DNA from 2 places in the Streptomyces ficellus genome. Region 1 is predicted to be linked to the other one. Evidence: riboswitches for the same ligand, from Rfam matches in the RefSeq annotation. Region 1 holds a riboswitch; the other holds the start of a gene.
The links. A riboswitch is a leader RNA that binds a small molecule or an ion and turns the genes downstream of it on or off. The one in region 1 is predicted to bind cobalamin.

Region 1 (4,411 bases):
TGGTACCAGATGGCGTGGGTCGTCATATCGACCGTGCTGACCATGATCGCGTACCAGCTGTGGCACCGTGACCAGCGCGCCCGTGCCAAGGCGCGCACCGAGTCCTCGGCCGGCGTGCCCGCGCAGGGAGGTGCGTCGAAGTGAAGGACGGCGTGAACGGCGTCGCACTCGCCGTCTTCATCTTCTTCTTCCTGGCCGTCACGGTGATGGGCTTCCTGGCCTCCCGCTGGCGCAAGGCCGAGAACGAGCACAGCCTGGACGAATGGGGCCTGGGCGGCAGATCGTTCGGCACCTGGATCACCTGGTTCCTGCTGGGCGGCGACCTCTACACGGCGTACACCTTCGTCGCCGTCCCGGCGGCGATCTACGCGGCGGGCGCGGCGGGCTTCTTCGCCGTGCCGTACACGATCCTCGTCTACCCCCTGATCTTCACGTTCCTGCCGCGCCTGTGGTCGGTGTCCCACAAGCACGGGTACGTCACCACCTCGGACTTCGTGCGCGGGCGGTTCGGCTCGAAGGGCCTGTCGCTGGCGGTGGCCCTCACCGGTCTGCTCGCCACCATGCCGTACATCGCGCTCCAGCTGGTCGGCATCCAGGCGGTGCTGGACGTGATGGGCGTGGGCGGCGGCGAGAACACGCACTGGTTCATCAAGGACCTGCCGCTGCTGATCGCCTTCGGTGTCCTCGCGGCCTACACGTACTCCTCCGGGCTGCGGGCGCCCGCGATGATCGCCTTCGTCAAGGACACGCTGATCTACATCGTCATCGCGGTGGCGATCATCTACATCCCCATCAAGCTCGGCGGCTTCGACGAGATCTTCAGCAAGGCCGGCGAGGCGTACGCGCAGATCAACCCGGCGACCGACAAGCCGCGCGGCTCGCTGGTACCGCCGGAGATGGGCCAGTGGGGGTACGCGACCCTGGCGCTCGGCTCGGCGCTGGCGCTGTTCATGTACCCGCACTCCATCACGGCGACGCTGTCCTCGCGCAGCCGTGACGTGATCCGCCGCAACACCACGATCCTGCCGCTGTACTCGCTGATGCTGGGCCTGCTCGCGCTGCTCGGGTTCATGGCGATCGCGGCGGGCGTGAAGGTGGACAACGGCCAGCTGGCCATCCCGCAGCTGTTCGAGAACATGTTCCCCGACTGGTTCGCGGGCGTGGCCTTCGCGGCCATCGGCATCGGCGCGCTGGTCCCGGCGGCCATCATGTCCATCGCCGCGGCGAACCTGTTCACCCGCAACATCTACAAGGACTTCCTGAAGCCGGACGCCACCCCGGAGCAGGAGACCAAGGTGTCCAAGCTGGTGTCGCTGCTGGTGAAGGTGGGCGCGCTGGCGTTCGTCCTCACCATGGACAAGACGGTCGCCATCAACTTCCAGCTGCTCGGCGGCATCTGGATCCTCCAGACCCTGCCGGCCCTGGTGGGCGGCCTGTTCACCCGCTGGTTCCACCGCTGGGCGCTGCTGGCCGGCTGGGCGGTCGGCATGATCTACGGCACGGCGGCGGCGTACGGGGTCGCGAGCCCCACGCAGAAGCACTTCGGCGGCTCGTCCGCCGAGATCCCCGGCATCGGCGAGATCGGCTACATCGGCCTCACCGCGTTCGTCCTCAACGCCGTGGTCGTGGTCGTCCTCACCTTCGTCCTGAAGGCGGTCAACGCCCCGGACGGCGTCGACGAGACGTCCCCCGAGGACTACACGGCCGACGCGGGCGACCCGGGCGTCAAGGTGGAGCTCCCGAAGGTCACCGAGGGCGCCGGGCACTGACCGTGCACTGACCCATCCGCGTACGACGGGCCGTCACGTCTCCGCCATGGAGGCGCGGCGGCCCGTTCGTTGTGCACTCTGGCCCCATGGACATCACCATCAGGGCGGTACGACCGGCGGAACACCGGGCGCTCGCGGAGGTCACGGCCGGGGCGTACCTCGGCGACGGCCTGCTGGCCTTCGGGGAGAGCGACGAGTACCTGATCGAGCTGCGGGACGTGGCCCGGCGGGCCGCCGGGGCGGAGGTGCTGGTCGCCGTCGGGGCGGACGAACGGGTGCTCGGCGGGGTGACGTTCGTCCCGGCGGGCGGCGGGCCGTGGGCCGAGCTCGCGCGGGACGGCGAGGCGGAGCTGCGGATGCTGGCGGTCGCCCACGACGCGCGGCGGCGGGGCGCGGGCGAGGCGCTCGTACGGTCGTGCGTGGAGCGGGCGCGGGCCGTGCGGGGGTGCCGCCGGCTGGTGCTGTCGGCCCAGCAGTCCATGCGGGCGGCGCACCGGATCTACGACCGGCTGGGCTTCGCCCGTACCCCGGAACGGGACTGGCAGCCGGTCCCGGGCGTCACTCTCGCCACATACGCGCTGTCCCTCTAACACTCCGGCGACACAACATGTGGGGGGTTCCTCAACGGGCGCCCCCCACATGTATGCTCGTCCTCGCTGTCGCCGCAGGGGAATCCGGTGGAAATCCGGAACTGTCCCGCAACGGTGTGTTGGTGTGCCTTTGTGTACGTACGAGTCCGAAGACCTGCCGACAGCGCACCCGGTCCGTCCGGTCCGGGTGCCCAGACGTCCGGGTCTCGCGGAGTGGGCCGGTGGACGCGGTGCCCTGCGCCCCCGTGTGCCCGGGCGTGCCCGCTCCCCCGCCCGCGTCCGCGGTGGCCCCGAGCCGAGCGAGGGAGAGCCCCCACGTGACCATCGCGCCAGCCGATCCGGTTTCAGCGATCGAGAGCGACGGAAGCGACGGACCCGGGACCGCGCTGCTGCGGACCCTGACCGACCTCACCGCCGACCTGCCCGACACCGACCCGGGCCGGGTCGCCGCCGCCGCGCTGCGGGGCCGGCACGCCGGCTCGGACGAGGCGGAGTTGCGTGAGCTGGCCACCGAGGCGGCCGCCGGGCTGATCTCGGAGGACCCCGCCTACTCCCGGCTCGCGGCCCGGCTGCTGACCCGGACCATCGCCGAGGAGGCGGCGGGACAGGGCGCCGTGTCGTTCACGGCGTCGGTCGCCGTGGGGCACCGCGAGGGCCTGATCGCCGACCGTACGGCCGCGTTCGTCGAGCTGCACGCGGAGCGGATGGACGCGACCGTCGACCCCGAGGGCGACGACCGGTTCGGCTACTTCGGGCTGCGGACGCTCTACTCGCGCTACCTGCTGCGCCACCCGATCACGCGCAAGGTGATCGAGACGCCGCAGCACTTCATGATGCGGGTGGCGGCGGGCCTCGCCGAGGACGACTCGGTACGGGCGCTGGACGACGTGACGGCGCTGTACCGGCTGATGAGCCGGCTCGACTACCTGCCCTCCTCCCCCACCCTGTTCAACTCCGGTACGCGCCACCCGCAGATGTCCTCGTGCTACCTGCTGGACTCGCCGCTGGACGAGCTGGACTCGATCTACGACCGCTACCACCAGGTCGCGCGGCTCTCCAAGCACGCGGGCGGCATCGGCCTGTCCTACTCCCGCATCCGGGCGCGCGGTTCGCTGATCCGCGGCACCAACGGGCACTCCAACGGCATCGTGCCGTTCCTGAAGACGCTGGACGCCTCCGTCGCGGCCGTGAACCAGGGCGGGCGGCGCAAGGGCGCGGCGGCCGTGTACCTGGAGACCTGGCACGCGGACATCGAGGAGTTCCTGGAGCTGCGGGACAACACCGGTGAGGACGCCCGGCGTACGCACAACCTGAACCTGGCGCACTGGATCCCGGACGAGTTCATGCGCCGGGTCAACGCCGACGCCGACTGGTCGCTGTTCTCGCCGGCCGACGTGCCGGAGCTGGTCGACCTGTGGGGCGAGGAGTTCGACGCCGCGTACCGCGCCGCCGAGGCCAGGGGGCTGGCCCGCAGGACGATGCCGGCGCGCGAGCTGTACGGCCGGATGATGCGCACCCTGGCGCAGACCGGCAACGGCTGGATGACGTTCAAGGACGCCTCCAACCGCACGGCCAACCAGACCGCCGAGCCGGGCCACACGGTCCACTCCTCCAACCTGTGCACCGAGATCCTGGAGGTCACGGACGACGGGGAGACGGCCGTCTGCAACCTGGGCTCGGTCAACCTGGGCGCCTTCGTGTCCGGTGACTCGATCGACTGGGAGCGGCTGGACGAGACCGTCCGCACGGCGGTGACGTTCCTCGACCGGGTCGTCGACATCAACTTCTACCCGACCGAGCAGGCGGGCCGCTCCAACGCCCGGTGGCGGCCGGTCGGCCTGGGCGCGATGGGCCTCCAGGACGTCTTCTTCCAGCTGAAGCTGCCGTTCGACTCCCCCGAGGCGCGGGCCCTGTCCACGCGCATCGCCGAGCGGATCATGCTCGCCGCGTACGAGGCGTCCGCCGACCTCGCCGAGCGCAACGGCCCGGTGCCGGCCTGGGAGAAGACCCGTACCGCCCGCGGGGTGCTGCACCCGGACCACTACGACGTGG
Region 2 (4,411 bases), 4.2 Mb from region 1:
GAACGCCACCGGGAACGCGGTCACCTCCTCGCGGAAGTGCGGCTCGGGGGACATCTGCCGGCTGGAGACACCCAGCAGCCGGGTCCGCCCCGCCCAGGTGAGGGTCTCGGCACTGTAGACCGGCCCGGTGAAGTACGGCTCCGCGAAGAGCCGGCCCGTCAGGCGCCGCGCCGCGGCCTCCTCCAGGGCGTGCTCCAGCTCCCGCTCGTCCCTGACCAGCCAGACGTTCTGGCTGCCGGTACCGGCGGTGTCCTTGAGGACGGCCGGCAGCCCCACCTCCTTCAGGACCAGGGCGCCCAGGCCCGCCCTACCGTGCCCCCGCCCGCCGTCCGCCTCCACGGCGCCCGCCCGGGACAGGCCCGCCCGGTGCAGCCGGTCGCGCACGGCGGCCTTGTCGCGCGTCAGCCGCAGCACGCCCGGTTCGAGCCCCGGCAGGCCGAAGCGGGCGGTCAGCTCCGCCCCGACGAGGGTCCAGGTGTCCGTGGAGCTGATCAGACCGCGCAGGCCGGGCGTGGCGTCGAGCTGTCCGGCCACCCGCTCGGTGTCGAACGTCTCGGTCGTCACGACGTCGAGGGCGCCGGCGGGCAGGCGCTCCAGCTCGTGGGCGTAGTACGCCGGGTCGCGGGTCAGCAGCCGCAGCCGCTCGCCCAGCGCGTCCGCCGCGCGCACCAGGTGGCCGAGTCCGAACGTCAGGGCTTCCAGGCACACCACGGTCATGCGGCGGCCTCCTTCCAGTGCGCCGGGCAGGGCGTGCGGTTCCACGCCATGACGGACCAGGGCATGGACATCGCCTCGGGACTGTCCACCTCGACGGGCTTCAGCGCGGCCGGGTCCAGGGCCTGCGCGTGCCGGGCGTGCACCTGCTCGACGTACCGGTGGCCCGTGTCGGCGCCGATCACCAGATGGAGCCGGTCCGGATGGCGCCGCGTCTCGTGCGTGGCGGTCAGGTAGGCGGCGCCCGTCGACAGGCCCGCGAAGACGGCGTGGTCGCGCAGCAGGGCGACCGTGCCGGACAGGGCGTGGGTGAAGTCCATCCAGTGCACCGCGTCGTAGAGGTGGTGGCGCACGTTGTCGAACACGATCGACGAGCCGATGCCCGCGATGATCGCCTCGGGATCGTGGTGGTCCTGGCTGCCGAACGTGACGCTGCCGAACGGCTGGACGCCCACCAGCCGCACGTCCGGGTCGCGGCGGCGCAGGTGTTGCACGATCCCGCCCGTGGAGGCCCCGGACCCGACGCCGCCGACGACCGTGAGCGGCCGGTCCGGCGCCGCCGCCGCGAGCTGGTCGGCGACCTCCCGGTAGCCCAGGTAGTGGACGTCGTCGTGGTATTGGCGCATCCAGTGGACGTCGGGCCGCTCGGCGAGGAGCTCCCGCACCCGCCGCACCCGTAACTCCTGGTCCAGCTTGAGGTTCCGCGACGGCCTGACCTGCTCGACGGTCGCGCCGAGGACCTCCAGTTGCGCCAGGGTGGTCGCGTCGACCGTGGTCGACGCGACGATGTGGCAGCGCAGGCCGTAGCGGTGGCAGGCCAGCGCCAGGGCGTGGGCGTAGATGCCGCTGGAGCTGTCGACCAGGGTCTGCCCCGGCCGGATCACGCCCCGGTCGAGCAGGTTCCCGACGGCGGCGAGGGCGGAGTAGACCTTCATCGACTCGAACCGGATCAGGACCATGCCCTCCGACAGCCGGACGAGGTCCGGCCTCTTGAGGGCGTCGGCGATGTGGGGGTGTATCACCCGTATCCTCCTTGGGCGAACGAACACTGGTGGCCGAGCGAACGGAAGAACGCCGACACGTCGTCCTTGACGAACGGGTCGGGGCGGCGCGTGAAGAGGAAGCCGGCCAGGGAGCCGGTGTGGGCGACGAAGACACCGTCCGCCCCGAACTCCCCGCGATGCGCGAGCAGGGCCTCGAACGTCCGCTTCGGCAGCACCTCCTGCGACAGCACGGCACTGTCCGTCGCCGCCCGGGCGACGGCCGCCGGATCGGCCGCCGAGAACCCCTTCAGCAGGTCCGTCAGACAGCGCCCGTACTCCTCCGCCCTGCGCCGGTAGTGGCGCAGCAGCAGAGGTGTGACGGCGGAGGTGTCCACCGTCCCCGGCTCCGTGACGTAGGCCGTGTGGAAACCCACCGACCGCCCCAGCCGGCGCACCACCCGGTGGCGGGCGCTGAGGTACAGCGCGAACTCGTCGAGGAACACACTGTCGGCCCGCTCGATCGACGACAGGATCGCGGTGACCGCGGCGGGGTCGTACGGCAGGGAGAAGACGCGGAACAGGCAGCGCAGCGTGGCGACGACGTCCGCGGTCGAACTCGCCATCCCCACCCCCACGCGCAGATCGGAATGGGCGCTCAGCCGGCCGGGCGGCAGCACCAGCCCGAACCGGTCCAGGAACAGTCCGGCGGCCGCCCGGGCCTTCTCCCCGAGCGGCGGCGCGTCCCGAGGGCCGGCCGGGGTGTCCTCCCCGGGCGTGAAGTACACCCAGGAGTGCAGCTCCACCGGGAACGAGACGATGGCGATGTCCCGTTCCCCCGCCCCGTGCCGCAGGGGGCCCTGGTACAGCTCGCCCAGCGTGCCGTGGCACACCCCGGCCGAGACGCGCCCCGGGCGGGCGGGAACGGAGGACGGGGGGTGCGGCGGGGCGGGGACGCCGGTCACGGCCGTCTGCGAACGAGCCGGCGGCCCGCCCGGATGGGATGTCTCGGGGGCACGAACGCGCTTCCTCCCTCGTCGTCTCGACCCCGGGGGAGCGCACGGGCGAAGCGCGTCCGCCGCGCACCCGCGCGTCGGACCGCGTACACCGCTGACCCAGCCCTCGAGGCCACCGCGAACAGCGCGTGCCGTACCGCACGCGCGCGACCGGCAGGTCTTCGGACTCGTGGGCGCCTGCTGCCGGGTTCCGGCAGTCACCTACTGGCCGTCGCTTCCCGGACCGCTGGATGGGGTCCAGTGCTCGTTGACGGCGTTCGTTCCCACTCACCGCTGCGGGACAGTCCCGGATTCCCACCGGGTTCCCTCTTGCGACGCGCCACCCGCAAGCGGTGACGCGAACCGATCGCGTTCCTCAGCGTAGGGGCACCCGCCCCGCCCCGACAGGGCCACCCCCGCCGTTGGCTTGTTTGCGCCCGCCGCGGCCGTGCGGGCCCGCGTCCCCACCGCGTTGTACCGTGGCGCTCGGTCCGGGACGGACCGGACCGGTGCGGGACCGACGAAGGGGGAGGCCCTGATGAGGGTCAAGGATTTCGACCATGTGGTGCTCAATGTCGAAGACGTGGAGCGGTCACTGGAGTTCTACTGCGGGCCGCTCGGCCTGGAGCCGGTACGGGTCGAGGAGTGGCGGGCGGGCAAGGTGCCGTTCCCGTCCGTGCGGGTCACCCCGACGATGATCATCGACCTGTTCGCCCGCGCCCGCGGCGAGTCGAACGTCGACCACATCTGCCTGGTCGTCGACCCCCTGGACTGGCAGGAGGTCATCGACTCGGGCACGTTCGACGTCGTGGAGGGGCCGGTCAGCCGCTTCGGAGCCCGGGGCTGCGCCCAGTCCGTCTATGTGAAGGACCCCGACGGCAACACGGTCGAACTGCGCTGGTACCCGCAGGACGCCGCGGACTGACGCCCGGACCGGCCGGCCGTCACCCGAGGTCCGGGCCGGGCGCACAGCACCCGTCCCCGCGCAGGGCGCGGCCGACGGCCGCCCAGTCCTGCCCGGCCGGCCCGGTCCGGTCCCCGCGCGACCGGACCTCCGGTGCGGCGAACGCCCCGACGAGCGCGGCCCTCTCGTACGGCACCCCGCCCTTGAGCACCGACACCGTGCGCACCAGCGCGTCGAAGTCCGTGAACGGGTCGCCGTCCACCACCACGAGGTCCGCGACCCGGCCCACCTCCAGGGTGCCCAGGTCCCGGTCCAGGGCGAACGCCCGCGCGGGCAGCCGCGTGGCCGTCGCGAGGGCCTCGGCCGGCGACAGGCCGCCCAGGTGCAGGGCCCGCAGGTTCAGGTGCAGCGACAGGCCCACCGGCACGATCGGCGCGTCCGTCCCCAGCGCCACCAGTCCGCCCGCCGCGAGGACCCGCCGGTACACCTCCGTCTCCGTGCGCAGCGCCGCCAGCCGGGCCTCGCCCGGCGGCAGCGCGGCCAGCTCCCGTACCAGCGCGGAGTCCCACGGCGGCATGACCGACACGACCCGGTCGTCCCGGGCGAGCCCGGGGTCCGCGCCCACCAGCCACATCGCCGGGAACGGCGTGGCGATCAGGGTGAAGTCGGTGCCGGCGGCCGTGTACAGCTCCCGCAGGTCCTGGTAGGCCCGGCCCGTCGCGGTCACCGCGTGTCCGGACTCCCCGCGCTGCGTCGCCGACAGGTGACTGGTCATGTCCTGTCCGGTCTGGAGCCCCGGCGAGCAGAAGTGACTGCCC

Region 2: it holds a riboswitch for cobalamin, as region 1 does, so the genes downstream of both, EIZ62_RS29850 (GHMP family kinase ATP-binding protein) here and EIZ62_RS10565 (ribonucleoside-diphosphate reductase subunit alpha) in region 1, are expected to answer to the same signal.

Annotation. Positions count from the first base shown of each region.
Region 1 is NZ_CP034279.1:2,476,335-2,480,745, forward strand. It holds gene EIZ62_RS10550 (DUF3311 domain-containing protein) at 1-144, shown strand, start outside; gene mctP (monocarboxylate uptake permease MctP) at 141-1,769, shown strand; gene EIZ62_RS10560 (GNAT family N-acetyltransferase) at 1,856-2,359, shown strand; cobalamin riboswitch at 2,413-2,535, shown strand; gene EIZ62_RS10565 (ribonucleoside-diphosphate reductase subunit alpha) at 2,677-4,411, shown strand, end outside.
Region 2 is NZ_CP034279.1:6,633,446-6,637,856, forward strand. It holds gene EIZ62_RS29840 (ATP-grasp domain-containing protein) at 1-717, opposite strand, end outside; gene EIZ62_RS29845 (cysteine synthase family protein) at 714-1,736, opposite strand; gene EIZ62_RS29850 (GHMP family kinase ATP-binding protein) at 1,733-2,659, opposite strand; cobalamin riboswitch at 2,846-3,072, opposite strand; gene EIZ62_RS29855 (VOC family protein) at 3,228-3,614, shown strand; gene EIZ62_RS29860 (amidohydrolase family protein) at 3,634-4,411, opposite strand, start outside.